2 regions of the Paenibacillus sp. FSL L8-0638 genome follow, and region 2 is predicted to be linked to the other one. Evidence: riboswitches for the same ligand, from Rfam matches in the RefSeq annotation. Region 2 holds a riboswitch; the other holds the start of a gene.

Region 1 (15,594 bases), 2.0 Mb from region 2:
AAAGCGGCGATATGCTGATTTGGGATGTAGAGCTGCCTCGTATAAATAGCGGCGACTTGCTCGCTGTTGCCTCAACCGGAGCCTACAATTACTCGATGGCGAGTAATTATAACCGAATACGTCGACCAGCAGTTGTATTTGTCAACAACGGTGAGGCCGAGTTGGTGGTGCGTCGGGAAACCTACGAAGATATCGTACGCAACGATGTTGTGCCACAGCGCTTGATTCGTGAGCAAGCCAGTCCGGCGGTTCAGCCCAACGCCAAGATTACGGTTTCGTTCTGATTTTAGCATTGTAAGATCAAGCAGGCCATTGAGTCGGTAATCATATACCGGGGTCAATGGCCCTTTTTTTGGACAAGACTTTGCTAAGCGCGGCAATTCATAGTAAACTGGAACTTGATGTTATTTAGTTCTCAAAACAGGTTGAAAAGGAGATACAAACAATGAAAAAAGGTAGAATAGATCTTGAAAACGGCGGTATCGTCGAAATTGACTTTTTCCCAGAAGAAGCTCCAAACACCGTTGCTAACTTTGAAAAGCTGGCAAACAGCGGTTACTACAACGGTTTGAGCTTCCACCGTGTCATTCCTGGCTTTGTTGCTCAAGGTGGTTGTCCGATCGGTAACGGTACAGGCGGTCCTGGTTACACGATTGACTGTGAAACAGCTACGAATACAACAAAGCATGCCAAAGGCGTTCTGTCCATGGCTCATGCAGGTCGCAACACAGGTGGCAGCCAATTCTTTATCTGCTACGCTCCACAACCACATTTAGATGGAGTACATACTGTATTTGGTAAAGTAACCAAAGGTATGGAATTCATTGATGCTGTAAAACAAGGCGACAAAATGAAAGAGGTTAAAGTATTTGACGTGTAATTTTACCGTTAATTACATGATCTTTTTTAAATAGCGTTGCACCTAAGCCGTTCTGTCTTTGGACAGGGCGGCTTTTGTTGTCTTTTGTTTGACGGTTTATTGATTTTCGCAATCACGTAGGCATTACAGTGCGTAAGATCACATTCGAAAAGTAAGTGTTGTGATAGCCTTTTCATAAGAATGCAATTTCCAATTTTTTTTATATGAGTATTCAAACTCGTTAAGGATTGGAAAAGAAGGGGGCTTATCACATTGTCTATTTTAACGAGCACAAATCGACTCGGATTTTTTGAAATCCGGCTGGAATCCATTGGTGGACTCGGCGCTAATCTGGCTGGCAAAATGTTGGCCGAAACCGGGGTGCTTGGTCTGGGTCTGAATGCTTCAAATTTTTCGTCCTACGGTTCGGAAAAAAAGGGAACTCCGGTTAAAAGTTTCGTCCGTTTCTGTGAGCCAGAAGTCGATATTCGGGATCACAGTCCGATTGAGCAACCGCATGTGGTAGGCATTTTCCATGAAACGTTATACAAAACGGTAAATGTAATCAGCGGACTGCCAGCGGATGGGATTGTAGTGGTAAATTCCACGCGTCCAGCAGAAGAAATACGGGCTGATTTGGGACTGGTATCCGGAACATTAGCGGTGGTGGATGCGATGGGCATCGCACTGGAAGAGCGAACCAAACTTAATACGTCCATGCTCGGTGCCTTGTTCCGTGTCTGTGACTTCCTGGACCCGGAAGCGATGAGATCGGTTATACGCAGTACCTTTGAAAAGAAAAATCCACTGTTAGTGGAACCTAATCTGCGTACGTTTAACCGTGGTTATGATGAAATGGAACTGCACGTATATCCGGTTACTGATGACGCGCAGGATCGGGTTTTTGAACGTCCGCAGCCATTGCTGGGATACGAAACGCAATTACTGGGGGGCGTTATTGCAACTCAGGGAAACAGCATAACGAGAGATGTTAGTGGTTCACGTCAGGGGTATGTGCCTGAATATGAAGTTGATAAATGTACCCATTGTGCCAAGTGTGATTCGATTTGCCCGGATTACTGTTTTGTATGGGAAGAGCAAGCAGACAAACGCGGAAGAATGATGCCATTTTTGCAAGGGATTGATTACCAGTATTGCAAAGGATGTCTGAAATGTGTAGATATTTGCCCATCGGGGGCACTAAGCTCGCGTCGCGAGCAATGGGGATGGGCTGAACAGAATCGAGTTGCCCACCAATTTCCGGTATATGAAGGAGGGCGTGCGTAATGGCAAAACTGGAGGAAGAACTCAAACAGACAGGCGCCGCGCAAGTGACAACGTTCGAATCCGGTAATGAAATGGCAGCAACGGCGGCTGCGCAGATTAATTATCATATGATGGGATATTTCCCGATTACTCCATCTACCGAGGTAGCGCAGTATCTAGATCAGATGAGAACGAGAGGTCAGCATAATATTAAGCTGGTTGCAGCAGACGGAGAACACGGATCGGCAGGGATTTGTTATGGAGCTGCCGCAGCGGGAGCGAGGGTGGTGAACGCCACTAGTTCGCAAGGTTTCCTGTACATGCTGGAGCAGTTACCTGTTCAGTCAGGTACCCGTTTTCCTATGGTTATGAATCTGGTGACACGAGCTGTCAGTGGTCCCCTAGATATTCGCGGAGATCATTCGGATCTGTACTATGGTTTGAATACAGGCTGGGTCATTTTGACGGCAAGTACACCACAGGCTGTGTATGATATGAACATTATGGCACTAAAAATTGCAGAGCACAGCGATGTTCGGCTGCCTGTAATGGTCGCATATGACGGTTTTTATACGTCCCATCAAAAACGTAAAGTGCAATATTTTGCCGATGCTGAGACCGTGCGTGGTTTTGTAGGTCCTAACCCGAACTTAAATTATCCGAATATTACGGATTTTGATCATCCTGTTACTGTGGGCGCGCATATGAACGGCGATGACTTGACGAATAATCATGTTCAGCTGTCCGAAGCACTGAAGCTGTCAGAAGGAGTATATGAGCAGGTAGCAGCAGAATATGCCGCTTTATCCGGTAGGGAATACCCGATTTTAGATCTGTATCAAATGGAGGATGCTGAGGTTGCGGTATTTCTGTTGAATTCGGCGGCTGAATCGGCCAAGGATGTGGCGGATCAACTCCGCGCGCGCGGAATTAAAGCTGGTGTGATACGTCCGAACATCATCCGACCGTTCCCAGCCGCACAACTGCGGGAAGCATTACGCAATGTCAAGGCGTTGCTGGTAGGTGAACGTGCAGACTCGTATGGGGCGGACGGCGGTAATTTAACACATGAAATTAAAGCGGCCTTGCAGGAGGACCCGCTGAATCAGACACTCGTGTTGAGCCGTATCTTTGGCTTGGGCGGCAAAGATTTTTATGCAGAAGATGCAGAGGCGTTCTTCCAGCTTGCAATCGAGGCGGCAGAGGCCGGACGAGTAGAGAAGCCCTTTGATTACTACGGAATTAATTCGGGTTCACCGGACAAGGTGATGCCGCAAGTTATGCAGCCGCCACGTGGTAATGATTACCGTACGGGTCTGATTCAGGTTACGCCGGACGAGGAGACCGGGAAGCTCAAGGTCAAGGTACCACCTTTGCGGTCGTTGACAACCAAACCACGGCGTCTTTCACCAGGCCACGGAGCTTGTCCAGGATGTGGGGCATTGTCTGCGCTGGAACTGTTTTTCAAAGGTATTGAAGGGGATATTGTCGTGCTGTTCCAGACAGGCTGCGTATATGTGACGACGACAGGGTATCCATATACATCACACAAACAACCGATGATCCACAATCTTTTTCAAAACGGGGCCGCTACCCTTTCAGGAGCGCTAGAAGCTTACATGGAAATGAAACGGCGTAATGAAATTGAGATGTCGGACGATCCGACCTTTATCATGATTAGTGGTGACGGTGGGATGGATATTGGTATGGGTTCTGCGATTGGTGCGGCTCTGCGTAATCATAAGCTAATCATGCTGGAATATGATAACGAGGGGTACATGAATACAGGTTCACAGCAATCTTACTCCACTCCGCTCGGTCACATGACCAGTACGTCGGGTGTAGGTAAAATGCAAAAAGGAAAGCAAGGGCATCACAAGGATACCGTGCAAATCATGGCCGCTTGTAACATTCCGTATGCTTTTACCGCTGCTGAAAGTCATCCGCAGGATATGCTGCGCAAAGCAGCCAAGGCTCAATGGTATGCAAACAACGTGGGTACGGCCTATGGTAAAATCCTGTGCGCCTGCCCGCTGAATTGGAAATCCGAAGACAGACTGGGCACCAGTATTGTGGGCGCCGCTGTCGAGTCCTGTTTCTTTCCTTTGTACGAAATAGAACAAGGCAGTACGACCATTACCTACAATCCGGAAGACAAAGGAAAACGGATTCCAGCTGCAGAATGGTTAAAATTAATGGGTAAAACGAAGCATCTACTCAAGGAGGAAGCTACACTGGCTACCTTTGAGCAGGAGATAGAGCGTCGTTGGACTATCCTGAAAAAGAAACATGAAATTTCAGAACTATAATTCCTTTTTTTTGCATAATCATCGATTAACATTGTTAGCCGCTGTTACTGTAGTAGTTCAGTCAAGATTCTTTGCGCTTATTGCGCAAAGAATCTTTTTTGTCGTTTATGGGTTGAAGCATAAAAAAACAGGTAATGATTTCCGATATAGGAGTGGAGGCCTATAAGAGGCACGTTAAAAAGTTTTCTTCTGAATTTTAAGATGCAATGAGGTGCAGGTAATGATTAAGCTGAATACAGTTGAAATAATCGAAATTATAAAGAAACAGATCCCTAAGGTTATGAACATCAAGCCAGTGGAACTCAAGTTTACGGATGATTTTGGACGGACCTCGCTGGCAGCGACAGAACACAAATTTACGCTGACGAACCAGCATTATTCTGCCAAGGTGATGGATTGCGTGTTAGAAACACAAGTACGCCCCATTTTAATGTGCGAAATTATTTATTTTCTAAAATGCGAGTTTATTGACGGACATGTTGATGTACGACTGGATTATGAAGCATGTTCTGAGGAAGGGCGAGGACCGGTTGCTTCAGCCGTAATTACCTTTGATCATGCAACAGAGCTGGGAGTCGAGGAACTGGCCGATCTGATTGACTTGGCGCTTCATATGAACGATAAAACCTGGTTTGAAGAACTCTCCAGCCAATATGTCAAAACCAAAGCAGGAGCTTCTATTTGATAACTTGCTTTTTTTAGAAGTCGGTGCTAATATACGTAACAAGTTTAATGTTAATTCAAGAATAAGAGCAAGATCCTTCGGGGCGGGGCGAAATTCCCCACCGGCGGTGATGACATGTTTGTGGATCGTTTTTGTGAGAAACAGCATGGCTTAGTCCGTGACCCGGATGCTGAATGATCAGCAGAAGGTGGACCTGGTGCAAATCCGGGACCGACAGTATAGTCTGGATGGGAGAAGGATACGAAGCGCATGTGCATGACGTGACATGTGCCGATTTTTAGCATACCCAATTGTGCGTACGGCTTATTTCGTTGTAGGATGGCATCGGGCGATAGCTTTCTTAAGCTTTCTTTTTGATGGGTGTTCTGAGCGTATTTGGCTGTATCCTCAGTCATGCTTTCTATTGGCAAACCTATGATTTCATGTCGTCTTAAGATGCATATGAACTGCGCTTGTATACTACAAATGTGACTCTCATCACCCCCATGACGGATTGAATCCGAACTGGGGGTTTTTTGCGCTTATAGCTGATGAATTAGGGATAAACTGAGATGTAGTGGAAAGGAGTGAAGGCATGTTTACCGGATTGGTCGAGGAAGTGGGTCGTATTCAAACCATTTCCAAAAGCGGTGAAGCGATGGTGCTGGGGATTTCGGGTTCCGTGGTGTTGGGCGATTTAAAAATAGGAGACAGTGTCTCAGTGAATGGCGTTTGCCTGACGGCGATACAGATCGGTACGAAAGACTTTAAGGTTGATGTGATGCCGGAAACCTTTCGTAGCACTAATCTGAAAGAGTTGAGATCCGGCAGCCGAGTCAATCTGGAGCGAGCGATGGCGGCGAGTGGAAGGTTCGGAGGACATATTGTGCAAGGACATGTGGACGGGACGGGAACGATTCGCGGGGTGACATCAGACCAGAATGCAGTGGTGTACGAAATTGAGCCTAAAAATCAAACATTATTTAAATATATTCTTCTCAAAGGGTCAATCACAATTGATGGTATAAGCCTCACAGTCGCACAGCGTACGGGAGAGACCTTTGCCGTATCCATTATTCCCCACACCTTATCCGAAACGGCCTTACAAGGCAAACGTGAGGGGGATACCGTCAATATCGAATGCGATATTTTGGGCAAATATGTAGAACAGCTTTTAAGTTACAGAGGTGCAGCGGAGGCGGAGAGAGTAGAAGAAGCTCCTCTCAGTTTGGACTATTTGGCGAAACACGGCTTTGCCTGATATTGAATGGCAACCCTGTTTAGGAGCATTCGTGGCACAAGACATAAGGAGGAAAGTGTTATGGATAGAGGTAGCCAAACAAGTGCAATGGCAAACGTCATAGAGCATGGCGAGTTGGAACATGACGAAGAGATTCGTTTGGATTCCATCGAAGAAGCGTTGGAGGACTTAAAAAACGGTAAGGTCGTCATTGTAGTGGATGATGAACAGCGCGAAAATGAAGGCGATTTTATCGCTTTGGCTGAAAAAGCGTCGCCTGAGGTCATTAATTTCATGATTACAGAAGGTCGCGGGTTGGTCTGTGTGCCGATCACACGACAAAGAGCCGAGGCCTTGGAATTGCATTCTATGGTAGAGCAAAATACAGATTTCCACGGTACTGCCTTTACGGTATCGGTAGATCATATGGAGACAACAACGGGGATTTCAGCGGCCGAGCGCTCCTTGACTGTACGCGCCTTGGCAGACGAAGCAGTCACAGGAAGTGATTTCCGCAAGCCTGGTCACATGTTCCCGCTGATTGCTCGCGATGGGGGTGTCTTGCAGCGTGCTGGTCACACGGAAGCGGCTGTTGATCTGGCTCGACTCAGTGGTTTCAAGCCTGCTGGAGTCATTTGTGAAATTATAAAGGAAGATGGCTCAATGGCCCGCCTGCCTGATCTGGCAGTGGTCGCCAAGCGACATCAATTGAAACTGATCAGTATTCAGCATTTGGTGGACTACCGTCGTCGTTTGTCATTGTAAATAATTTAAATTAAGAGAGGTTGATTAATATGGCACGTTTTCTAGAAGGTAATCTCGTATCGAACGGTTTAAAATATGGTATTGTGGTGGGCAGATTTAATGAGTTTATTACGAGCAAGCTGTTAAGCGGTGCAATTGACGCACTTCAACGACATGGTGCACAGGAAGATGAAATTGATGTAGCCTGGGTTCCGGGTGCATTTGAAATTTCACTAATTGCGCAAAAAATGGCTGCAAGCGGCAAATATGATGCCGTAATTACGCTGGGTACGGTCATCCGTGGTTCTACTTCACATTATGATATCGTCTGCAATGAAGTGGCCAAGGGTGTGGCTGCGAGCAGCCTAAAAACGGGAGTACCTGTTATTTTTGGGGTAGTGACTACAGAAAACATTGAACAGGCTATTGAACGAGCAGGTACGAAGGCTGGTAATAAAGGTTGGGATTCAGCACTGGCTGCGATTGAAATGGCCAATCTCGGCAAGCAATTTTAATGATAGGAATAGCTGAATAGAACGGTATAAACTGCAAGGGGAAAAAAGGGATTGGATTGTTAAGCAAGGCGATGACGTATATACTACAGAAAGAGGGATTGATAACGCAGGGCATAAGTGCTATAGGGAAAGGTATTGTTGAATGATGATTGGAGTAAGGCAGGGGGAAGCACATTGACAGTCGTAAACTACAAGCTGGAAACATTCGAGGGTCCGCTGGATCTACTGTTGCATCTGATTGATAAAGCCGAAATCGACATTCAGGATATCCCGATTAGCGATATTACTGATCAGTATATGGCTTTTTTGCACAGTATGCAGGAGCTGGAACTGGACATTACGAGCGAGTTTCTGGTGATGGCGGCGACGCTCTTATCTATTAAGAGTAAATTGTTGCTTCCCAAGCCACCTGTGATGGAATATGACGATTTGGATTTTTATGAGGAAGAGGATTATGATCCACGTGAGGAACTGGTCCGCAAGCTGGTGGAGTATCGTAAATATAAAGGGATTGCTCGCCATCTAAGTGAACGTGAGTGGGAGCGGAGTCTAATTTATGGCAAGGAGCCAGAAGATCTGAGTGCATTCCTGCCCACTGAACCCGTAAATCCGGTGCACGGGCTGCATGCAAGCGATTTGGTCGCAGCCTTTCAGCGTGCTTTGCGCAAAGCAGAACGACGTACGACAGTAACCCGTGTTCATCGGGACGAAATTTCAGTCAAGGACCGTATCCGGCAAGTTATCGGGGCTTTAGAGATGGTGGGGAATGGAGGACGGCTGCTGTTCTCCAAGCTGATGCATGAGGATATGTATCGGCATGAAGTGGTTGTGACCTTTTTGGCTATCCTTGAACTGATGAAAATGAAACAAATTTTCTGTTATCAGGAGAAGCTTTTCGATGATATTGTAATGGAGTGGAGAGGGGATTTACGGGTTAATGGATTATCTGAAGCTGAAATCAATTATTGAGGGACTGCTGTTTCTAGCAGGAGAGGAAGGGTTATCCACCAAGCAGATCGCCGACATTGTAGAGCAGCAGCAAGAGCTGGTTGAGCAGTGCCTGGAAGATATGAAGCAGGACATGGAGCAGGGGGGAAGAGGCCTGCAACTTGTCCGTATTGCCGGTCATTATCAGCTTGCAACTTTATCCGAACATGCACCTTATTTTGAAAAGCTCGCATACTCTCCGGCACGTGCCTCACTGTCTCAAGCTGCTTTGGAGACGTTGGCCATTGTGGCCTACCGCCAGCCCATTACAAGAGTTGAAATCGAAGAGATTCGGGGTGTTAAATCCGAGCGGGCCATACATACACTGGTCAACAAGGAGCTCATTGAAGAGAAAGGTCGAGCGGAAGCTATCGGACGGCCGATATTGTACGGAACGACGAAATCATTTTTGGATTATTTCGGTCTGGGCTCTCTGGCAGATCTACCGCAACCGGAGCTGTTCGAGAATTCGGACAACTTGGAGGAAGAGACTCAATTATTGTTCGAGCGTTTGGAGAGCAGCCAGCCTGCGGCGAATGATCTAGATCTTGAATCCCAATAAAGCTGCTCCGGATCTTGCGGCTCACTTATGTAAAAGTTCAAACAGACAGCCAGTCCTCATATAGTTGGGGGCTGGCTGTTGGTATTTTAAGATGCATGATTTTCCGGCGAACGGTCATACTATTTTTGCCATGATATTCTATAGCAAAAAGGTAGGGAGGACACGCCAGTGTGGAAATGGATCAGTATCGCCATCATCGTCGTTATATTACTTGTACTGGCAGTTCTGCTCTCTCGTATTCGTTTGAAGCTGAATATTGCCAAACATGACAATGATGATCGGGCGCATCTAGAGATCAGATTTCTATACGGGATGATAAAAATGAATTACGATGTGCCGGCCATTCTCATAACAGGGTTGAAAAAAGGGCTTCTCTATCGGCTTGATCGCAACAAAAACATACATAAAACGGATGCTTCCGTGGATAGTGGTAATATTGATACAGTAAAAATCAAACAATTTATACATGATATACGGGTTTTGCTCAAGGGAACGAAATCCTTTAATAGATGGTTGCGACATACATTGGCACATGTGACGATGTCCAAAATGGAATGGTCTACCAACATTAGTCTTGCTGACGCGGCATATACAGCTACCTCAACTGGTATTTTGTGGGGATTAAAAACAACCTTGATCGGTTATGCTTCAAGCTTTGTACGCATGGATTGTACCCCTAAGCTGTATGTTGTGCCCTATTGGGTGGATCGCTTGCGTTTTACCACCACTTTGAACTGTGAAGCAAACGTATCGCTCGGCTATTTAATGTTCTCCATGCTCATCTTATCTTACCGCATATGGCGCGTTCCGGGTGGACCGGAGGCATGGAAACGGGTTTTTTCCAAAAAAAATGCGGATCATCAAGCTAACAATGAATGATAAGCAGTGGAGAGAGGTGAGACTCAATCCTTTCTGAACTTTGAGATTCAGTATTCTCCAGAATTAGGCATAACCGAATCGAAAGACATACATATTTCCTTGAACCCCTGCGCACAATAGCGAAAGAAAAGGCAGTCTACGCTTGAGATAAGCAGAGGAGGAATAAATCATGTCAGATCACCCGATTCAAGGGCTCATGCAAACCGCAATGGAAAACATCAAAGCCATGGTAGACGTGAATACGATTGTAGGAGACGCAGTGGAAACACCCGATGGTTCTGTTATTTTGCCAATCAGTAAGGTGGGATTTGGTTTCGCTGCCGGGGGAAGTGATTTTAATGTAGACGAAGAGGCACTTCATACTTCCTCGGCGTCGGGTAATCATAGCGGGAAGGAAGGGCATCCTTTTGGAGGCGGTAGCGGTGGTGGTGTATCTATTCATCCCATTGCTTTTCTGGTTGTTGGTAAACAGGGGGCACAGATCGTTCCATTGGACAATCAAACGCATCTGATTGAGAAGCTCATTGACTCCACGCCATACCTGATTGATAAGGTTCAGTCTATCTTCCGGAATTCAGGCGGCAACTTACAGACTCCAACCTCACAGGTACCTGTAGATGTTGCTACGGATCACAGTAATTCTGGCCCGGCTTACTTGTAAAAGTTATTGAAATTAAAAGCGTTCTCTCAGGAAGGTATCCCAAAGCCGAGTATAGGCTAAGGAATACCTTCTTTTCTGCTTGTACTCGGACCTATCCCCGAATATACTGTCTTCCCCCAATGACAGCATGTATTTGGTGACTGTATTCCTGTTGATACAAAGTATGCAGCGAGATTTCATTTTTTCGATTTCCTTCGGCAGCAAACTGCGATAGGTAGATGTAGTCCGGATAGATCACTTCATCCGTCAAATAAGCAGATACCGTGGCTTCCGGCCGACGATGTTGATTCAGGGAATCGATAATACCTTTCGCCGGCAAGATACCAATCCCATGGCCGTAAAACAAGTCTTCCTTTAGCTTAACGACATTTTCTCCTTTCCATTCCAATGTTTCAGATGACACATCCGGATTGTTGAAATACAGAATATCGCCAGGAGCCGCTTTATGACTTCCTTTCTGCTGTATGAGCCTAAGGTCGCTATCATAGTGCCAGTCATACAGCAGCATATCAGCAAAAATCCGATTAAACTCACTTTCCAGAATGGAATCCAGCACTCCATTGTACAGCACAATAACCATAGCTGTTGCACATTCAAAAGCGTATTGATGACTGTTTAAAAAGATATCTCTGATGCCTTGGGCCGGTGTGACACCTGCTTTGATCTGAAAGCCACCCTTTTCCGTTATATTCCAGAATTGCGGGTTGCAACGTGCGGTAGCAAAAGTGGCAAAGGATACACCGCTTCGATGCAATGCTTCTGCGGACTCTACAATCCGCGATCTTAAAATCATTTCAAACTGTAGTCGCTGCATGTTATAACCCCTCGATCCATATTTAACGTTTAGTAACTAATATATATGTGCTCAGGAGGGCATGTTGCTTGGTTTTGTAGAAAGAAAGCGAAAAAGGAGCAGCTAATGGCTAGTCCTGTAAAGGAATTTTCTGTTATAAAGGTGGACATACTTTGAACAGCTTGGACATAGAATGGTACAAGACTTGCTCAAAACCGGAGGAATCCAAATGTTTAAAAAAAAGCAACACATTCACGCGGACCACAGCCATTTCTTGAATAAGGCACGCGCATTTGTTTTGCCGCTGGTACTACTGCTTATTTTGTCATTGCCGCTTACGTTGCTAAGTCCGCAGCCCGTTCGGGGAGCGATAAAAACAGAAGTAGCGCCGCCCGCATTAGGAACCCATGCACAGGCTGCTTCTTTAATTGATGTCACATCAGGAAGAATCATTTATTCTACCGAAGGTGACCGGGAGCTACGTATTGCCAGCCTGACCAAAATTATGACAGCGATCGTGGCTATTGAACATGGACGCTTGCAGGACCGGGTAAAGGTGAGCCCAACCGCGTATGCCAAAGAAGGGTCCTCGCTTTTTCTGCAAATGGGTGAACAAATGTCATTGGAAAATATGCTGTACGGCTTAATGCTCCGTTCTGGTAATGATGCCGCTTCTGCCATTGCTGAGCATGTGGGGGGGACAGAAGAGGGATTTGTTCATTTGATGAACGACAAGGCGGTTCAGCTTGGGCTAAGCCATACACATTTTGCTAATCCGCACGGGCTGGATGCCGAGGGACATTATTCCTCAGCCAATGATATGGCCCGGCTTACTGCTTATGCGCTGCATAATCCAACTTTTGCCCGTATCGTAAAAACAGAATTGAAAAAAGCACCGAATCCCAACGACTCTTGGGACTACTCATGGCACAATAAAAACAAAATGCTGCGGCTGTATGACGGAGCTGACGGGGTGAAAACAGGCTTTACCAAAAAAGCGTTTCGCTGTCTGGTCAGTTCGGCTACACGGGACGGTCGCCAGCTCGCTGCTGTTACCTTGAATGACGGGGACGATTGGAACGATCATGCCCGTATGCTTGATTACGGATTCCGATATTATCCGCTCATTCCGATTACGGACAAGCAGCAACCTATCGATGGTTACCCACTATTAACAGGTACAAGCTTTGCCTATCCTTTACATGATGGCGAGAAAACCCAGTTGCACAAAAGACTGGTGTTGTATAAAAATTCCGCTTCTGAAGACAGAGCGGACGTATCATTTGGCTTACGAGGACGGGTTGAATTCCTTTTGGAAGGTAAGCTTATCGGTTCTGTTCCTGTGTATGCAAAAGGTAGTAAGCTGCCTACTCAAAATACCGTACAGCCACAGCAGGAGGCTCCAACTGCACAAGAACCTGCGAACAATACTCAGCAACGAGATTGGACGAGCAGATGGAACGAAATCCTTAAAAATTTGTTTGGAGCATAGGGCAACCAGGAAATAGAGCTGTACGTGTCACATCATTGGGAAAAGGAGGAATCAGCCATGATTCATCTCATATGGGTGGCTTTGATTTGTATTGGATTTGTATTTGCTGCCGCGCAGGGAAATATTGAGGTGGTGACGAAAGCGGCTTTTGACGGGGCAACTACGGGGGTTACAGTGTGCTTTGGACTGATAAGTGTGCTGGTGTTCTGGATGGGTATGATGCGGCTGGCTGAAGATGGCGGGCTCTTACAGAAAATATCCAAGTTTCTTTCTCCTTTAGTTGTCTTTCTCTTCCCTGATGTTCCGCGTAATCATCCCGCTATGGGTTACATTTTGTCCAATATGAGCGCCAATCTACTGGGCCTGGGGAATGCAGCCACACCGATGGGAATCAAGGCGATGCAAGAGCTGCAGACGCTCAATCCAGATAAGCAAACCGCCACACCAGCCATGTGTACGCTACTCGCCCTGAATACAGCCAGTATTACGCTTATTCCTACGACGTTGATCGCGATACGGCTAAATTTCCATTCCGCACATCCGGCAGAAATCGTCGGTACGACACTGGTAGCGACCGCAATAGCCACCTTTGCTGCAATTGCGGCGGATCGTTGGTACCGTAGTCGAGAATTGCGCCGCCGTCCTCCGGCGATTCCGCCGTCCCAGTCATCCTTGGCGCCACTCGCCCCACCAGCACCAACATCTGCTGCCTCTTCAACTACGTTGCCCGCATCTTTACCTGCCGTTCCGCGAACGGGAATCACGGCTGCCAAGGGCAGGGACACCACTTGGAAAGGATGAGGGAGGCATGCTTAATTTTATAAACCTCGTATCGACTTGGGCCATTCCGGTTATTCTCGCTTTTATTCCTTTATATGCATATGCTAAAAAGGTCCCTGTCTACGATTCTTTTGTGGATGGAGCCAAAGACGGATTTTCTACCGCCATCAGCATTATTCCTCATCTCGTAGGCATGATGGTGGCGATTAGCATTTTTCGAGCATCCGGCGCCTTGGACTATTTGATCTCTTGGGTTACCCCTTGGATTAAACACTGGGGTGTACCGGGCGAGGTATTGCCTTTAGGCTTGCTTCGTCCATTGACGGGCACTGGTTCACTTGCGTTTACGACGGATCTAATTCGCACCTATGGCCCGGATTCCATGATCGGTCGGATCGCTTCAACGATTCAGGGCAGCACAGACACGACGTTATATGTACTAACTGTATATTTTGGTGCGGTAGGTATCCGCAATGGACGGTATGCTTTGAAGGTAGGACTATTTTCAGATGTGGTTGGTTTTGTGGCAGCTATTGCGATTTGCCTGCTTGTATTTTAATTTCTGCATCGTTTTTTGAACGGGGGTTGTGATTTTGCTCATGGATGGGTATCATTAGCATGAGGTGAATTAGCGAACATGGAAAGATTGCAGAAAATATTGGCCCAAGCTGGTGTAGCTTCCAGACGTAAATGTGAGGAGCTTATTCAGGCGGGTAGCGTGGAAGTGAACGGGGTTGTCGTAACTGAACTGGGAACGAAGGCAGACCCTGATCAAGATATGATTACGGTAAAGGGACGCCCGATCAAAACCGAGAAAAAAATCTATTTGATGATGAACAAACCTAAAGGGGTCATTACGAGCGCTTCCGATCCGGAAGGCCGTAAAATCGTGTCAGACTATCTGAAAGGCGTTAAGGAACGCGTATATCCGGTAGGACGTCTCGACTACGACACCGAAGGACTGCTGTTGCTTACCAATGATGGCGAGTTCGCCAATCTGCTCACCCATCCCAAGCATCATGTGCCCAAGACATATGTGGCAACAGTCAAAGGTGTTCCACATGGTACTGAGCTGGACAAGCTGAAAAAGGGAATCGTGCTGGAAGATGGCATTACTGCACCAGCCGAGGTAGAATATAAAGATGTAGATCCGAATGGTAAGGAGTCTGTGATCCAAATTACCATTTATGAAGGCAGAAATCGCCAAGTAAGACGGATGTTTGAGGCCATTTCACACCCAGTCATCAGACTCAAGCGGATAGCCTTCGGAGATCTTTTGCTACAAAACTTGAAGCGCGGTCTGACCAGACCCCTAACCAAGGACGAAATCAACCGTCTCATTCAACTTGCCAAATCAGACAACACGAAAAAGAAACGGACAGGACGGGGGTCATAACCCCGGCCTTTTTGGTGTAAAGAGACTGTTGGATGAGAGTAAAGTTTGACCAAGCACGGGAAAATAGTAAAATAGAGAGAATGCTTTTTTTAGCGAAGGGGCTGGGAATATGTCAGAACAAAGCAACCGCATATTAATTGTAGATGATGAAGAACGCATTCGACGCCTTCTGCGGATGTATCTGGAAAAAGAAGGATATGCAATTGACGAAGCTGAGGATGGGGAGATTGCCCTCCAAAAAGCGACTGCAAGCGATTACAGCATTATTTTGCTCGATGTGATGCTTCCGGGGATGGATGGGATTGAGGTGTGTACACGGCTACGTCAGACCAAAGCTACACCTGTGATTATGCTGACTGCCAAAGGCGAGGAAGTGAACCGTGTACAAGGCTTTGAAGTCGGAGCTGATGATTATGTGGTTAAGCCCTTTAGCCCGCGAGAAGTCAT
Region 2 (15,594 bases):
AAAGTTTACTATCATTAGCAATTTTGCGAATTATGATTTTGAACGACCCATGCTGTTGTAATATAGACAGAAGCTTTGCTTTTGAAACATTTCATTTATTGTTGAAAGATTTCATATATTGCGTCAAAGCTAATCTTTTACGGGTAAATCGTTCATACTAGGTTGTGCAAAATGCTCTAAAATTAGGAGGTTGCAAGCATGAGCTTGTACCAGTTAGGTGATGAGCAGCAGGCTTCGCTGCAAAAAATTCGCAAACGTGTCATAGAAGCTATAGGTAAAAACATGGACCTGTATGGGATTACTTTGTCTGCGGGGCATTTATACGGTTTGCTTTTTTTTGCGGATAAACCGATGACGCTGGACGAGATGGGCCGTGAAATGGAAATGAGCAAAACGAGCATGAGTACAGGAGTTCGCACATTATTGGATCTGAAAATGGTAAATAAGGTATGGAGCAAGGGCTCACGCAAGGATTTGTATGAAGTTGAATATGACTGGCATCAAACATTTACTGACTTCTTCGCTATTAAATGGAGAAAAGCGGTAGAAACAAATTTACTGGTGCTGCGCAAAGCCATTGATGAGCTGGACAAATTGATGAATCAGGGTGAAGAGTACGAGGAATTTAAGGCGATTCTTCAGCAAGATCGTTTGAAAATGAAGCAGGCCGTCGCTTATTACAAGTGGCTAGACAGACTAATTGACTCTATGGAAAGCGAAGAAATTTACAAGCTGATTCCAAAAGAAGAAGTTCGGGATTAATCGCTATTTCCCTATCTTGTTTATAAAAATGCCGGAGCGCAAAAGTGCTTCCGGTATTTTTTGGTTTGGCCGTGTGCAAAGGGTATAATAGAGATATGTAAAGATTGATATTATACCGTTGTGTTGAACATACGAAATAAAGGGGGCTTCATGATGGAGAGTATTATAGTACATACTCGTCTAGGTCAATTGCGTGGGGAATCAGGAAATGGATATCATGTATGGAAAGGTATCCCATATGCACAGCCTCCTATTGGAAAACTACGTTTTCACGCGCCCCAGCCTTTGGAGTCTTGGGAGGGTGTGCGGGCTGCGACGAGTTTTGGGCCAATCTGTCCGCAACCTATGCCATCCGCTGAAAGTATGACTGGAAATCTGGTGGAACCGCCTAAGCAGTCAGAGGATTGCTTATACCTGAACGTTTGGACACCTGCTTCGAAGACTCCTGAGAAGGGACGTCCAGTGATGGTGTGGATTCATGGCGGTGCCTTTGTCACGGGGTCCGGGATTATACCTTTATATGACGGGGAACGCATGGCGAAGAATGGCGATGTTGTGGTTGTTACGATCAATTATCGATTGGGGCCGTTAGGGTTTTTGCATCTGACTCCAAAGGGAGATGGCCTGACCTCTAATGCGGGACTACTGGATCAGATCGCTGCGCTGAAATGGGTTAGGGATCACATCTCTGCCTTTGGCGGTAATCCGGACGAAGTGACGGTGTTCGGTGAATCAGCAGGCGCGATGAGTATTGCCGCTTTATTGGCGATGCCAGCAGCTGAAGGACTGTTCCAGCGTGCGATTTTGCAGAGCGGTGCGTCGCAGGTATTGCCAACTTCACAGGCCGAGCAAGTGACGGCTGTGTATCTACAGCAGCTGGGTGTGGACACTCAGCATCCAGAGAGGTTGTTTAGCCTGCCGACAGATGCGCTGATGCTAGCGATGGCGAAGACGCATGAAGTCATCGGACCAGGGATGGCGATGATCTATCAACCCGTTGTGGACGGTGTGACCTTGCCAGATGTACCCCTGTCTGCAATCGCGCAAGGTTCAGCAAAGCAGGTTTCCGTTTTGATTGGAACGAACTTGCATGAGGGGGCCTATTTCATCCGAAAAGAATCCCATCTAATGAACAAGTCGACAGCGAGACAAGCATTGGAAATGATGACGGGCATGTCAGACATCGGCAACCTGATAGAACCATTTCCGGTTACGATTGAGGGACAGGCGCAAATGTTGACCGATCTATTTTTTTGGCGTCCTGCGTTGGCTCTTGCTGTTGCACAGTCGGCGCATGCGCCTGTATGGATGTATCGTTTTGATTGGACATTGCCCGGGCATCCTACCTTTGAACAAGCGGTTCACGGTGCAGAGATTGCGTTTGTTTTCGATAATCTGGAGCTGCTAGATAAGCTTGGATTAGAGATTCAACCTTCGATGCAGAAGCTGGCTCAAGATATGCAGCAGGCATGGGTTGCTTTTGCACGTGATGGGAAGCCAGTGCTGTCCGAGGGGGCTTGGCCGATGTACGACAGAGAAGGGCGGACTACAGCTATTTTCCATCAGAATATTAAGGTGGAGCACGACCCCGAAGGAGATAGACGCCGTCAGTTAACCGGTCAGATGACCCTTTAAGTAACAAGAGAGAGAGCATATCAAGAACTCAAATGTAAAAAGCCTTCGCCCGTAATTTGTATACGGACGAAGGCTTTAGTTAGTCAGGATTTTGCAAAATTCGATTCCAGTCGCTCCAAAGTGCAAGATATTGACGAACTAAACCATTTTGATCTATATCTTGTTCATTGGAAGTCGCTTATTGGATTTTTGCAAAATCCTCTAGTAATTAGATGTACTACTGTTCATTCTTACATGCATGAAATTGCAACGATGCAATGTGTAAGTTAAATCTTAAATCGCTTAACCAGCTGTTGCAAATCCTGCGCCATGTTGGACAACTCCTGTGACGAAGAGGCGATTTCCTCCATAGCTGCCATTTGTTCCTGAGCAGCAGCAGATGTTGTCTGCGAGCTGTCCGCCGAATTGCGAGACAGGCTTGCCAAATGGGTAACGGTGGCGGAGACTTCCTCTGTACTGGCTGAGATTTGTTCAGCAGCAGCGGACACACTTTGAATTTGTTCCACGATATGAGAAGTAGAGCGCTCAATATTCGTAAATGCACCTTCTGCATCTTGGCTAATACGCATACCTTCACCTACCTGGTTACGAACATTACCGTTCATGGTAGCGGTAGAGCGTTGAATCAAATCGAGCATCTGAGTAATAATCTGACTGATGGAATCCGCGCTTTCCTTGGATTGCTCAGACAGCTTGCGTACCTCTATAGCGACTACGGCAAATCCACGCCCGGCTTCGCCAGCTCTGGAAGCTTCAATAGACGCGTTCAGAGACAACAAATTGGTTTGCTTGGCAATGGCGGCAATAGCCGTATTCATCTGCTTCGCATCGTCCGAGAGCTGGGATAGCTCATCCATTAAGCTAGCCGTTTGGCTGACAGCCTCCAGAATACGGTCCATTTGGGTCCGTACACTACTGATCATTTGACTGCCTTGAGCCACATCATGCTCGGTTTGTCCTGCTGAATCCACGATGGAGCTTGCCGATTCGGCAATGGTGCTGACACCCTTCGCCATTTCTTCAACGGCATTAGCGGTCTGCTCGGATGCCTCGGCGCTGGTGGCTGCATTTTCCGCGGATTCCATAACCGTTTCCGCTACATGTTGTACGGACTCCGTCGTTTGCTCTGTGCTTTCCTTAATTATCAGGGAAGAGGAAGCAAGTCGGGAGGAGGTTTGGTTGACCTCGGAGACCATCGTATGCAAGGAATGCGTCATCTGGTCAAAATTCTGTGCCAGTTCGCCGAACTCATCCTTGCTGGATAGATTAACACGTTCGGTCAGATTTCCGTCACGGACGATGCGTGTTCCTGCTTGCAGCTTGCGCAGCGGAATTAAGAACGAGCGGACCATAAGCACAATGATGATCGCCGCGGCAAGTATGGAAATAACAATTACAATCAGGCTTTGCTTCAGAATTGGTTGGGCTGCATCACTATAATCCTCCAGATCCGACAGTGCGACAATGCTCCAACCGGTGAGAGGGTCCTTAAGTGTAAAGGCCAGCATATCTCGATTCATAAATTGAATTTGCGACATGGAAGGAGCATCATTTTCAACGGTTGTCGCCACTTCGGGAAGTCCTTCTATGGCGTCAGCCGCTTTTTTGCCTGTCTTATTAAAGGCTGTTCCAGTCCCAGATACAACTTTATGTTCAGAATCAACAATAATGAGTCCTCCGCGCTCACCAATCTTAACAGACTGCAGACTTTCACTCATTTTGTCCAGGTTCAAAGCCAGGGCAACAGCTCCTTCACCGTCCTCCAGCGTTCCCGATATATTAACGACTAAATTCCCTGTCGTGACGCTGGCAACTGGAACACCGACGAATACTTTGCCCTTTTCCAGCATCGCATTTTTGTACCATTTTCTCTCCCTGGGATCATAATCGGACTCCTGTTTTTTCGGCGAACGTATGTATTGCCCCTTCTCATTGCCGAGAAGCGCTGCATCTAGCTCGGGGTGAGCCTTGACGATAACATCTAACTTTTTCTGAAGGGCTTCTTGGTTGGTACCGATGGAATCAGAATTGATTTCAGTGGTAAGCACGTCCAGATCTTTCATAATGGGCGCTACATACTGATTGACATTGCTTCGGATCAGATACAGATTCGTATATACGGAACCGCCCATTTGCTGACTGAGTTGTGTCGTAGCCCCCTGATAAGAAAAGTACCCGATAAGTACGCTCGGAATCAATAACACAGCTAAAAAAGATATTATTAATCTTGTCCTCATTAAATAAAACTGCTTGAGAAACCTGTTCCACCACGGAACTGTTTGTTTTGTTTTAGTCATAGTTCTTGCTCCTCTGTGTCTGATGATCACTACATTGTTTTATTCGACATAAACCGACGAATTTTATAGATGTAATCATTGGGAAACGAGAAATAGTAGCATATTTTAGACACTTTTTTTGAAAAACAGGTCTAAAGAACTATGATTAATATTAATGCGAACACATAAAAAGCCAAATCGGAGATGCAAAAGCATCTTCACAATTTGGCTTGGGTGAGTCATGAAAGGGACATTGAACTGTTAATTTTTTTGCTGACGTGAAATCATAAAGAGCGTAATCCAGATGAGCATAAAACCAGTCAATTGCGCTACAGTAACGATTTGCTGAAATGCGATCCAATTAATCACGACACCCACCATGGGAAAGCTCAATTCTGCCATCGTAGCATAAGACGCTTTGGTCGTACTTAAGCCTTTGTAATACAGCAATAAGCTAAGAAGACCCGGAAGCAATGCCTGCAATAGCAAGTTGATAATCACAGCTGCGCCTGCCCATGTACCGGCAGGCATATTCCATGGCGCATGCTCTACAGAGGTGAGGACAATCAGCAGAGGAAGCGCCACCATGAAGCGGAGGGAGGTTACCGTTTCATATTTCATTGAACGAAGCAAGTAACTTCCCATGACTGTCGAACCACCCCACAGAACTGCTGCACCGAGTGCAAGCAGACTACCGACCTGGACAAAATCACGAACATGCCCGAAGGGGAGCGACCAACCGAAGGTCAGAAGATACGTCCCGAACAGAGCGACGACAATTAATAATCCAAAATGACGCGGCAACATTTCCTTCAAAATAATACGGGCTAGAACAATAGCGACCAGCGGTTGAAGCTTCTGGAGCAAGAGTACAGCATTCAAATCACCATTGCTGAGCGCCATGGTAAAAATCACGCTGGCCAGAGCCGAGCCGCCCCACGAGACGAACAAAATAGCGAAAACTTGACGAAGCCGTACCGCTTTGAGTTCCTCACGATGCTTCCACAACATCGGTGTCAGAGCGAGGAAAAGCAGCATATGCTCCATTAGTACAATTTGTGTTGAAGTAAATGATTTTAGCAAAATAATACGAAACAGCGGATCAGCGCCCCACAAGGCTGCTCCTATTGCGACCAGCCAAAAACCGCTTTTCATGTGGGAGCTATGATCAAAACCTTTGGATGTTAGTACAGTAGAAGATTGACTCATACTCAATTAGCTCCTTGCGAATACAGGACCGGTGGCACAAAAACCCCCGCCCATGGCGAAAGGCCATGCAAGACGGGGGTTGATCAAATAAACTTGCCGCTTTATGCAAGTTAAATGAAGTTACTGCAACTGCAAAACCCATAACGCAGCATTCATCCACTTCGCGGCATGTTGATATTTCGATCTTCTTCCATCCGGACTCTACCGTCGGCTTTGGCATCTCACCAAATCAGTCCGTATCCTGTTGCCAGATACAGAGTCGCGGGCTTAGCTCCATGAGCCATACCGCCGGTTGGGAATCTCACCCTACCCCGAAGATCCTTATTCCGTTTTTTAATTTCTCCTATAGGATATACCTGTTTTAGAATGAAGTCCAGTGAAAAATGTGTGTATAACTAACAATGATTTTCATCTATTTTTCGAAAGCGTTTTACTAAGTTACATACTATGAAGTAATATCCTTATACTCAATGCGTCGAATCGCTGCATAAGCCACAAGCATTCCCAGTATAGAGAAGCCTATTTGCACGGGGGCTATGGAGCTAAGTGTAGCGCCGTTATTATTGGAGAAAAGCAATGCTACAATCAGGATTGAGGTCACAATGGTGGTGGGTACAGAGTATCTTCGCATCCCCATATACAGCGGAACCAGTCCCATAAAGCTGGCAGCAACGGCATTGATCAGCGTCCGTGCTGATTGTTGACCCAGTATCGAAAGAGTAAGGTTATCGGGTACAATCAAGACAAACTGGTTGAGCAGATGAATAGCAGCCGTAATGATTATTTCCGAAATAATAATAGACAAGAAGGTAAACAGCAGCACAACCAAGAGCTTGACGATCATCAGCTTCTGACGGTGAATCGGATACATGAACAGGATCGTAATCGATTTGGACTTAAATTCCCCTACGATAAAGCGGCACAGGAGAACAGAGGCAAACACAATAAATGTGGCTCTGACCAGCATGTCCATGAGATCGAGAAGCTGAGTGTACTGTGTAAATTCGGGTATTCCTGTACTTTGGCTGTCCAGCGCGATGATACAGAGCAGCCCAAGAATGCATGCATTGGCGATCAGTGCTGAACGGATATAACCGGCCAGATGAAATTTTTTCAGCTCCAATTGCATCAATTTAAGCATGGAGATCACCTCCGTTTAACAGCCGCAAAAAGTAGTCTTCCAGCGTACTGCTTTTCTGATGAATGGAATCCACTTCTATATCATTTAAAATGAGCGTCTTCGTAATTTGTTTCTGCGGTACATTTGAATCGTAAATACGTATACTCTGTTCATTGAGCACCCTTATATTATTCAGATTCAGATGATGGGAGAGGACGTAGGCCGCCTTTTTACAATCGTTGGTCGTAAATTCGATGTATTCCGTATTGGTTTCCCGCACCTGTTCCATCGACACTTCCTCAATCAGCCTTCCGTGATTAATCACGCCTACCGTATCCGCAATCTGCTCTATTTCCGCTAAAATATGACTGGACACGAGCAGAGTCATCCCATATTCCTTGCATAGCATGTGGAATAGTTGGCGGATTTCCTTGATTCCCACCGGGTCCAGACCATTAATCGGCTCATCCAAAATGAGTAGCTCTGGCTTAGTCGCAATAGCGCGGGCAATCCCGAGACGCTGTTTCATTCCCAGTGAAAAGTCTTTTACCGACTTGTCACCCGCATTCTGCAAGTTTACTAATTCCAGGGCATCCCGAACAGCCTGCTTATTATAGTAGCCCATGTATTCACAATGAAGTTCGAGATTTTGCTGCGCCGTCAGCCTATCATAAAAAATTGGGTATTCAATAATCGAACCCATCCGTCTGAGCAGATGATACGATTTTGGCGTTAATTTCTCACCGAATAATTCAATTTCACCCGATGTCGGCTTGAGTAAATTCGTAATCATTTTCATCATCGTCGTCTTGCCTGCCCCGTTAGGGCCGAGAAAGCCATAGGTTTCTCCCTTGCGCACATTCATGGTGACTCCCGCTACAATTTCGTTACCCTTCAGGGCTTTGGTCAACTGATGTGTACGTATTACGTAAGTCATGGGTGTTCTCCCTTCGTATACTGCTGATAATTCAAGGATAAAGGGCGAAATGTTCATTTTTCTTTCGTGATTCTTACAAATTTATTAAGTTGAGCATGTTTAGTACGATTAATAGTTGATTTTCTTCAATGTAAAAGAGAAGACTGTCCGCTCATAAGGTCTACTGGTCAATTGAACTTCTCCGTTCATCGTTTCAACCAGACGTTTGGCAATCGTAAGGCCCAGTCCGCTACCTTGTACCGCTTTATTGCGGGAGTCTTCCAGTGTATACATGCGTTCAAAAACTTTATCTTGCTCAGATTCCTGTATGCCTTTCCCACGATCCCATACCTCTATACGCACTGTATCCTGCTGTTCTGACAGTGTCAGGCCTAGCGTCCGTCCATCTGCCCCGTAGCGAATGGCGTTCGAGATCAGATTATTCAGCACCCGCCCAATCGCTCCTTCGTTCCCCAAGGCATGAATGGTATGCTCCGGGATCTCAATATGCACAGTAAACCCCTGTGCAGTCAGCAGGTCATAAAACTCTAAAATGCTGCGTCTGCACAGTTCTCCCACTTCCAGTCGTGTCAACGGAATATCCGTATCATTAGCTTCCAGTTTCGCCAAATTAAAAAAGCTTCCGATCAACTCAATCGCTTCGCTTGTCTTTTGATGAATTTTGGATAGCAGCTTTATACGTTCTTCCGGCAAAATAGTCGGATCGCCATCCAGCATCTCGGCATATCCAAGCACAACCGTAAGCGGGGTCTTGAGATCGTGTGAAATGTTCGAAATCATTTTGCGCATAGCAATTTGGCTACGGTTGTAATCTGCAGACACTCTGAGATTCAAGTCCAGCAGTCGATTAATTTCCGTCATGAGTCGTTGCAGTTCAACGTCACCTGTGACATATAGCAGCTTTTCCGCATGATTCACCGTCACAATCCGCTCTAGTAGGGCTCGGATATCCCTTATTTTGCGCTTATTGGCCATACGCTCCCGCCAAAGCCATACTATAACGACTGACATGATGAGGCCGACAATCCACTCAGAAATGTTTTCGATGTTCATATCAGCCATTCTCCCATTTGTAGCCAATGCCCCATAGCGTTTTAATGTGGACAGGATGAGAGGGATCTTCTTCGATTTTCTCACGCAGGCGGCGAATATGGACGTTAATCACGTTCTCGTCGCCCATATAATCGTCTTTCCAAATAAATCCGTATAATTGTGCTTTTGTAAATACCCGGTTTGGATTGGCTACAAATAGCTTCAAAATATCGGACTCTTTGGCTGTTAGCTGAATTTCATTTTCATTGCGTATGACTATAAAATGATCAAAATCAATGCGCAGACTGCCGTAGGTCAAAACTTGTGCTTGCGGTTGTTCCTCCTGCTGTTGCTGACGGGCATATGTAGTAGATCTGCGGATCGCGGACTGAATACGAGCCGTCATTTCCAGCATTGAAAAAGGTTTGGCAACATAATCGTCTGCCCCAAAGCCCAGTCCAAGCGCTTTATCCACGTCGCTGTCCTTGGCTGACATAATCAGAATAGGTACGGCGCTGTGGGTACGGATTCGGCGGATCACCTCCATACCGTCCACCTTCGGCATCATCAAATCCACCAGTACCAGATCATAGGTATGACGTTCAAAGGCAAGAAGCCCCTCTTCCCCGTCATAGGCAGTGGTTAGGCTGTATCCTTCCTTAGTGAGTGCTTTGAGTAGCATTTCGGCAATGGATAGATCGTCTTCAATAAGTAAAATATGCTGTGGCATAGGTGTGGAACACCCCTAATTTTTAGATTAAGCTCGTGTGACGAACTGTACCTGAATTATATAGAGCAGTGGAGGGGATTTCCATAAAAATATCCAAAGAAAAAATGAAAACTCCCTGGATCGTCCCAGGGAGTTACGTAATCAGCTGTGTCTGGCAATATATCTTTCCTCTATTATACTGAAAGAGTTTATAATCCGATGTTTGAAATACAGTGTTATAATATCCGGGGCATGCCTTATTATGAGAGATTAGGTATGTCGAATCACGCTGCGGTACAGGAGCGTCAATAAAGGAGAGCAACGATGTTTGTCATACGAGGAACACAAAAACTGCTGAAGGAATGGGAGACTGAACCACTTCAAGTTGATATTTATCCGCCTTTGAATAGTTGGCATGCCAGTTTATTTTTACTGAATCGAAGAAAAAATATAGTGTTTATGCATGATATATCCCGCTTAAGCATCACGCTGTTTGGGATTAAAAAATCGCAGTACAAAAACCTGCCGACTCTTTTTATACAAGCCTTGAAGGAATTAATGATCAGCGAAGGGTTTGATGAGCAGATCGTGAAGGCATACACACAGGAAGGCGAGCAGATGCTGGCAACTACGACGAATAGACATAGTGTGTTGGTAACCTTAGATGAGATTATATTTATTATGAAGGAACTGGATATGGAGCATGGGTGCGAGCTGGAAAAAAACCAGTGGAATAACCGGATTGTTTTCAAAACTGTTGAATACAAGTACCCTGTTGATGTTTTTAAAGAAGTGCTGGAAAAGCATTATAAACTAGAGCGTATTTGAGAAATTTATGATTTTACGAAATGAGTTCCATTTATTCCCTCTGTCCTATATAATCTAATATAGTTCTAAAAGACTATATAAAGAGAGGTAAGGGGTAAATGAAGATTAAATTAAGAAATAAAACTGGAATGATCAAGGAACGCAAAGTAGGTTTTTCATGGACTACGCTCTTTTTCGGTTTTTTCCCTGCGTTGTTTAGAGGGGATTGGAAGTGGGCTGTTATTATTTTTCTGGTATCGATCCTTACGAGTGGGGCGTCCAACTTTGTATTTTGCTTCATTTATAATCGCTTACATATTAATGATCTGCTGTCCCAAGGCTATGGCCCTGCTACTAAGAAATCCCAATCTATCCTGATTTCTAAGGGATTTATTGCTGAAAATTACGCTGCTAACTTTGCAGGTTAATTTGAGAGCTGTTTGTTAAACGAGACGTATCAAAAGGGCATCCACCAAAGTCCATACGGGCGGGGGATGCTCTTTTTTTATAACTCACATGATAGCAACGCTTGCGATGAAATGAATCATAGCGCAATAAGCGGCACACTTTGGTAAAATAAAACGATACAGGGTTTGACACCATCGGTCAGACTTATAAAACGGGGGGTACATAACGAAAGATGAAGAGAATTATTGATATAGCCAAAGAAGCAGGAATTGAAGAAGAACATCTAGAGACGTATGGAAAATATAAAGCAAAGCTGAACCCGTCCCTGTGGGAGCAGTTAAAGGATCGTCCGAATGGAAAGCTGGTGCTGGTTACGGCGATGAATCCCACGCCGGCGGGAGAAGGAAAAACGCTGACAACTATTGGGCTGTCACAGGCGCTGAATGCGCTGGGGCATAAAACCGTTGCTGCGTTGCGTGAGCCGTCCCTGGGCCCTTGCTTCGGCATGAAAGGAGGAGCAACCGGAGGAGGACAAGCCCAGATTGTTCCGGCAGAAGACATTAACCTGCATTTTACAGGTGATATTCACGCGATTTCGGCAGCGCATAATTTGCTGGCAGCGATGATCGATAACCATTTATTTCATGGAAATGCTTTGCGGTTGAAACCCGAGCGGATTGTGTGGAAACGCGCTGTCGATATGAACGACCGGAGTTTACGAAACATTGTAACCGGATTGGGGTCAGGTAATGGAGCAGTGAGAGAAAGTGGTTTTCTGATTACCTCGGCTTCAGAAGTGATGGCCGTATTATGTTTAAGTGAAGATATGGACGATCTTAAAGTGCGATTGGGTCGGATGGTGATTGGTTATAACGAAGATGGCGAAACGGTAACAGCTGAGGAACTAAATGCGGTGGAAGGTATGGCTGTGCTGCTTCGGGAAGCATTGAAACCCAATCTGGTGCAAACGTTGGAGGGAACTCCAGTTATTGTGCACGGCGGACCTTTTGCGAATATTGCGCATGGATGCAGTAGTTTGATCGGTACGAAGCTAGCCCTGAAGCTGGGAGAGGTGGTTGTCACGGAGGCTGGGTTCGGGGCTGAGCTGGGGGCAGAAAAGTTTTTTGACATCAAGTGCCGTCAATCCGGTTTGCAGCCAGATGCGGCTCTGTTGGTCGTAACCGCCAAAGCGCTGAAATATAACGGCGGTGTAGCTAAAAATGAGCTGGACGCAGAAAATCTGGAACAATTGCAACTTGGATTAGCCAACATGAACCGGCATATACGGAATTTGCAAAAGTTTGGCGTGCCAGTACTGGTAGCGGTCAACCATTTTGTAACAGATAGCGAAGCCGAGCTGGAACTGATTTTCTCGGAATGCCGCAAGCTGGGAGTACCCGTAGAGTTGTCACAGGTGTGGGCACAGGGGAGCCAAGGGGGAGAAAAGCTGGCCCAAAGCCTGCTCAACCTGCTCCAGGAGGACAAAGCCCATTTTGCACCATTGTATGAGCATACCCTTGGTTTGCAAGCGAAAATTAGTGTTATTGCGAAGGAGATTTACGGTGCGGCAGAGGTAGCTTACACTCCTGCGGCCAAACGGGCGTTGGCCGGTATGGAGCAGCTTGGTTTTGGACAACTGCCTGTATGCATGGCCAAAACGCCATATTCATTCTCAGATCAACCTTCTCTGCTAGGTGCACCGGAAGGCTTTACCATTCACGTGTCCAGCGTTGCTTTGTCTGCAGGGGCAGGCTTTGTGGTCGTGGAAACAGGCAATACTATGACGATGCCAGGATTACCAAAATCCCCAGCAGCTGAGCATATGTCGCTGGAGGCAGATGGAAGCATTCAAGGTCTAATGTAGTATCTTTAGAAAATGGCAGCTTCTCAGGATGAAGTGCCAAGCAGTTTGGGCAGTGCAGTAAGCAGTTTTTGTCGGGTTATGGCATCGCTCCAGTTCCAGCGTTCAGCTTCTACGAAATATACCCGACCTTGACGTACAGCAGGGAGGCTGCGCCAGAGAGGGCTGCTGATCATACGTTCCAGCGTATGTTTGGATTCTGGTGCTGTTGGGACAAGCATAAAAATGCGGTCCCCGGCGTAATCAGGCAATTCGCTTGGATCTATTTCCGCGAAGCCGTGTCCCTCGTCGAGCACCCTTTGGATCGGTTCAACGGGCTGAAAGCCCTGGGGGTGGTAGAGGGCCGACGAGAATCCGGACATACCCATGACAAAGAGCCGATCACCATGATCGAAGATGAAGACGGAGGCCGTTTCTCCGGCTGTGATTTGCGTACCGAGCTGCTGCCACATTGCCAGATTACGGGCTGTGAAGGTAGACAACCAGCGTTCGGCCTCTCGCTCCTTACCGAGCCAGACGCCAAGTGTACGCATCCGTTCCTCCAGCGTGGCGAAGGAGTTGAAGGTGACGGTGGGGGCGATGCTGGCAATGCGCTTATATTCCTGTTCGTCCGAATTGGCGATGATAATTAGATCGGGATCAAGAGCACTAGTCAAGCGGGCATCCAGTGGAAGGCCCACATCGGCAACATTCACAAGACGATGTTTATAGACGCTGTATTCACTGAGTTGCAGACTTCCACCGATGGCTTTGGCCCCTAATGCCAATAGATCGCCCATCGTTTCTCCATGATAGATGATGCGGCTTGCTCGGCGCGGAATATGAATATGGTGACCCGTCCAATCCTTGACGCGCACAGAACCGGAGACAGAAAGTGCGTACTTGCCAGGGGGAATCCCGGTCATTTGCCTAAACCGTCGATTAAAATAATATTCGTCAGAGAAACCAACCTGACGGGCTATTTCACGTAAAGGCCGTTTGCAATCCAGCAGCAGCCGCTTGGCATGATTCAAGCGCAGCTCAGTGAGGTAATGCAGCGGCTTTTTGCCTGTAATTTTACGAAACATTTGCGAGTATTGCCATATGGAAACGTTCGCCTGCTCGGCAAGCTGCTTGACGGTAATGGGCTTTTCATAGTTGTTTTCCATATATGTGAGAGTGCCTTCTACCGATGCTGGCAATGCCGGATTAGAGGTATTGTTTTGATCAATATCGGTGTGATCTTCCTGCCACAGCAAAAACAACTCTTGAAACATGATTTGCTGCCGTAATACGGATGTTTGGTTATGCGGCTGTACCGTTTGTTGGGTACTATAAAATAACTCTTCAATCAACTGAATAAGTTTGGAGGAAGAAGAGGAGACGATGTATTCGCGCGGTTCCGGCAGGACAGCTCCATGATATATGGATGGCATGCGCGCTGCGTGTTCAGCCAAGGCCATGTCCGCTTGTGGTTCCGACGTCAAAGCGATGACCTCAAACGTGATTTTGTAGTATTCAGGTACAGTTCCATTTAGGGGAGCGATTTGATAGGATTCACCTGGAGCTAGCCAATACCCATGACCTGTATGGAATAGATACTGCTCTAGGCCAATGTCCACCATCCCTGTCCCACTGATGAACATAAGCAGACAGTGATATGAACTGGGACGTGATAATAATTCATCGGTAGGCTCACCAATCAACGCAATTTCTTTAAAATGAAAAAGCAGTGAGCTGAACGGAGGAGGATATACGGACGACGGAGACTGGTTCACGGTATTGCTCCTTTTATTGAGAATGGTTATCATGTATATATGAGTATACCTCCTTTAGGTTCAACAAAAAAGAAGCCTATCAACAAGTGTCGATAAGCTTCTCCAATTTTATCTGATGAGCTTGGGCAATTCCTCCAGCAGCCATTCTCGAGTGGAAGCATCACTTTCAGTTTTGCCAATATCCTGAGTGTACACACGACCCTGTTTGACAGCAGGGAGCTGGAGCCACAGCTTGCTTTTCATTAACTGTTCGGTGGATTGTTCGGCTTCTGAACTTGGTGTTCTTAGTATGAAAATCCGATCTCCAGCGTATTGTCCGATCACTTCCTGAGATATTTGTACAAATCCTTTGTCTTCATCCAGTGCTTTCTGGATAGGAGGGGTAGGTTTGAAACCATTCTTTTCATACAGTAATTGTGACAGTCCTGTCCGTCCCATTGCGAATAAACGGTCACCTGGATAGTAGGTAAAGACTGAAGCAGTTTCCCCCGCCTTAACACCTTCTGCGTGAAGTTTGGTCCACATCTCCGCTTCCTTTATTTTATATTGGGCAAGCCAATCTTCAGCGTCCTTTTTCTTGTTCACAATGTCTCCGAGATGCAGCAAACGTTCGTTTAACGGAGCAAAGGTATCGAACATAATTGTAGGTGCAATTTTTGTTAACGCTGCGTATTGCTTTTCATCTGTATCGGCGGTAATGATCAGGTCAGGCTGTAGTTCCAAGGCTTTTTCCAAATTAATCGGGAACCCCAGATCAGCCACGTTCTGAACCTGCTTTTCGTAAACCTTGCCTTCAATCATAGAAGTTGATGTACCTACAGCTTGTACGCCTAAAACCAATAAATCCCCATAGTTTTCTCCAAAGTAAACGATGCGCCGAGGAGTCGTGGGAATATTCACTGTATGTCCCTTATAGTCTGTGTATTCACGAGTTGTGGCAGCTTCCGATGTTTTTGTAGATGCTGTCGTGTTGCTGTTTGCACTCTGATTGTCAGATGCGCCACATCCCAGCAGCAATGCCCCCATAAGAAAGAATAGGCAGATGAGAGCAGTGTATGGTCGAGTAGATTTTTTGTTGATT

What was found. A riboswitch is a leader RNA that binds a small molecule or an ion and turns the genes downstream of it on or off. The one in region 2 is predicted to bind FMN.
Region 1: another riboswitch for FMN. It lies ahead of ribE (riboflavin synthase); the one in region 2 lies ahead of MKY35_RS06375 (DMT family transporter).

The regions. Positions count from the first base shown of each region.
Region 1 covers NZ_CP151960.1:3,456,640-3,472,233, reverse strand. The annotation lists gene lysA (diaminopimelate decarboxylase) at 1-284, shown strand, start outside; gene MKY35_RS15330 (peptidylprolyl isomerase) at 446-880, shown strand; gene MKY35_RS15325 (2-oxoacid:acceptor oxidoreductase family protein) at 1,133-2,146, shown strand; gene MKY35_RS15320 (thiamine pyrophosphate-dependent enzyme) at 2,146-4,434, shown strand; gene MKY35_RS15315 (IDEAL domain-containing protein) at 4,655-5,119, shown strand; FMN riboswitch at 5,189-5,362, shown strand; gene ribE (riboflavin synthase) at 5,694-6,359, shown strand; gene ribB (3,4-dihydroxy-2-butanone-4-phosphate synthase) at 6,420-7,103, shown strand; gene ribE (6,7-dimethyl-8-ribityllumazine synthase) at 7,133-7,597, shown strand; gene MKY35_RS15295 (segregation/condensation protein A) at 7,772-8,566, shown strand; gene scpB (SMC-Scp complex subunit ScpB) at 8,535-9,146, shown strand; gene MKY35_RS15285 (DUF2953 domain-containing protein) at 9,315-10,025, shown strand; gene ytfJ (GerW family sporulation protein) at 10,195-10,686, shown strand; gene MKY35_RS15275 (protein-glutamine gamma-glutamyltransferase) at 10,778-11,500, opposite strand; gene MKY35_RS15270 (D-alanyl-D-alanine carboxypeptidase family protein) at 11,709-12,971, shown strand; gene MKY35_RS15265 (nucleoside recognition domain-containing protein) at 13,029-13,772, shown strand; gene MKY35_RS15260 (spore maturation protein) at 13,780-14,310, shown strand; gene MKY35_RS15255 (pseudouridine synthase) at 14,389-15,147, shown strand; gene MKY35_RS15250 (response regulator transcription factor) at 15,257-15,594, shown strand, end outside.
Region 2 covers NZ_CP151960.1:1,415,296-1,430,889, forward strand. The annotation lists gene MKY35_RS06360 (transcriptional regulator) at 199-762, shown strand; gene MKY35_RS06365 (carboxylesterase/lipase family protein) at 916-2,397, shown strand; gene MKY35_RS06370 (methyl-accepting chemotaxis protein) at 2,664-4,694, opposite strand; gene MKY35_RS06375 (DMT family transporter) at 4,935-5,882, opposite strand; FMN riboswitch at 6,061-6,205, opposite strand; gene MKY35_RS06380 (ABC transporter permease) at 6,328-7,023, opposite strand; gene MKY35_RS06385 (ABC transporter ATP-binding protein) at 7,016-7,939, opposite strand; gene MKY35_RS06390 (sensor histidine kinase) at 8,048-8,992, opposite strand; gene MKY35_RS06395 (response regulator transcription factor) at 8,994-9,701, opposite strand; gene MKY35_RS06400 (hypothetical protein) at 10,005-10,508, shown strand; gene MKY35_RS06405 (hypothetical protein) at 10,607-10,915, shown strand; gene MKY35_RS06410 (formate--tetrahydrofolate ligase) at 11,128-12,759, shown strand; gene MKY35_RS06415 (ABC transporter substrate-binding protein) at 12,783-14,513, opposite strand; gene MKY35_RS06420 (ABC transporter substrate-binding protein) at 14,622-15,594, opposite strand, start outside.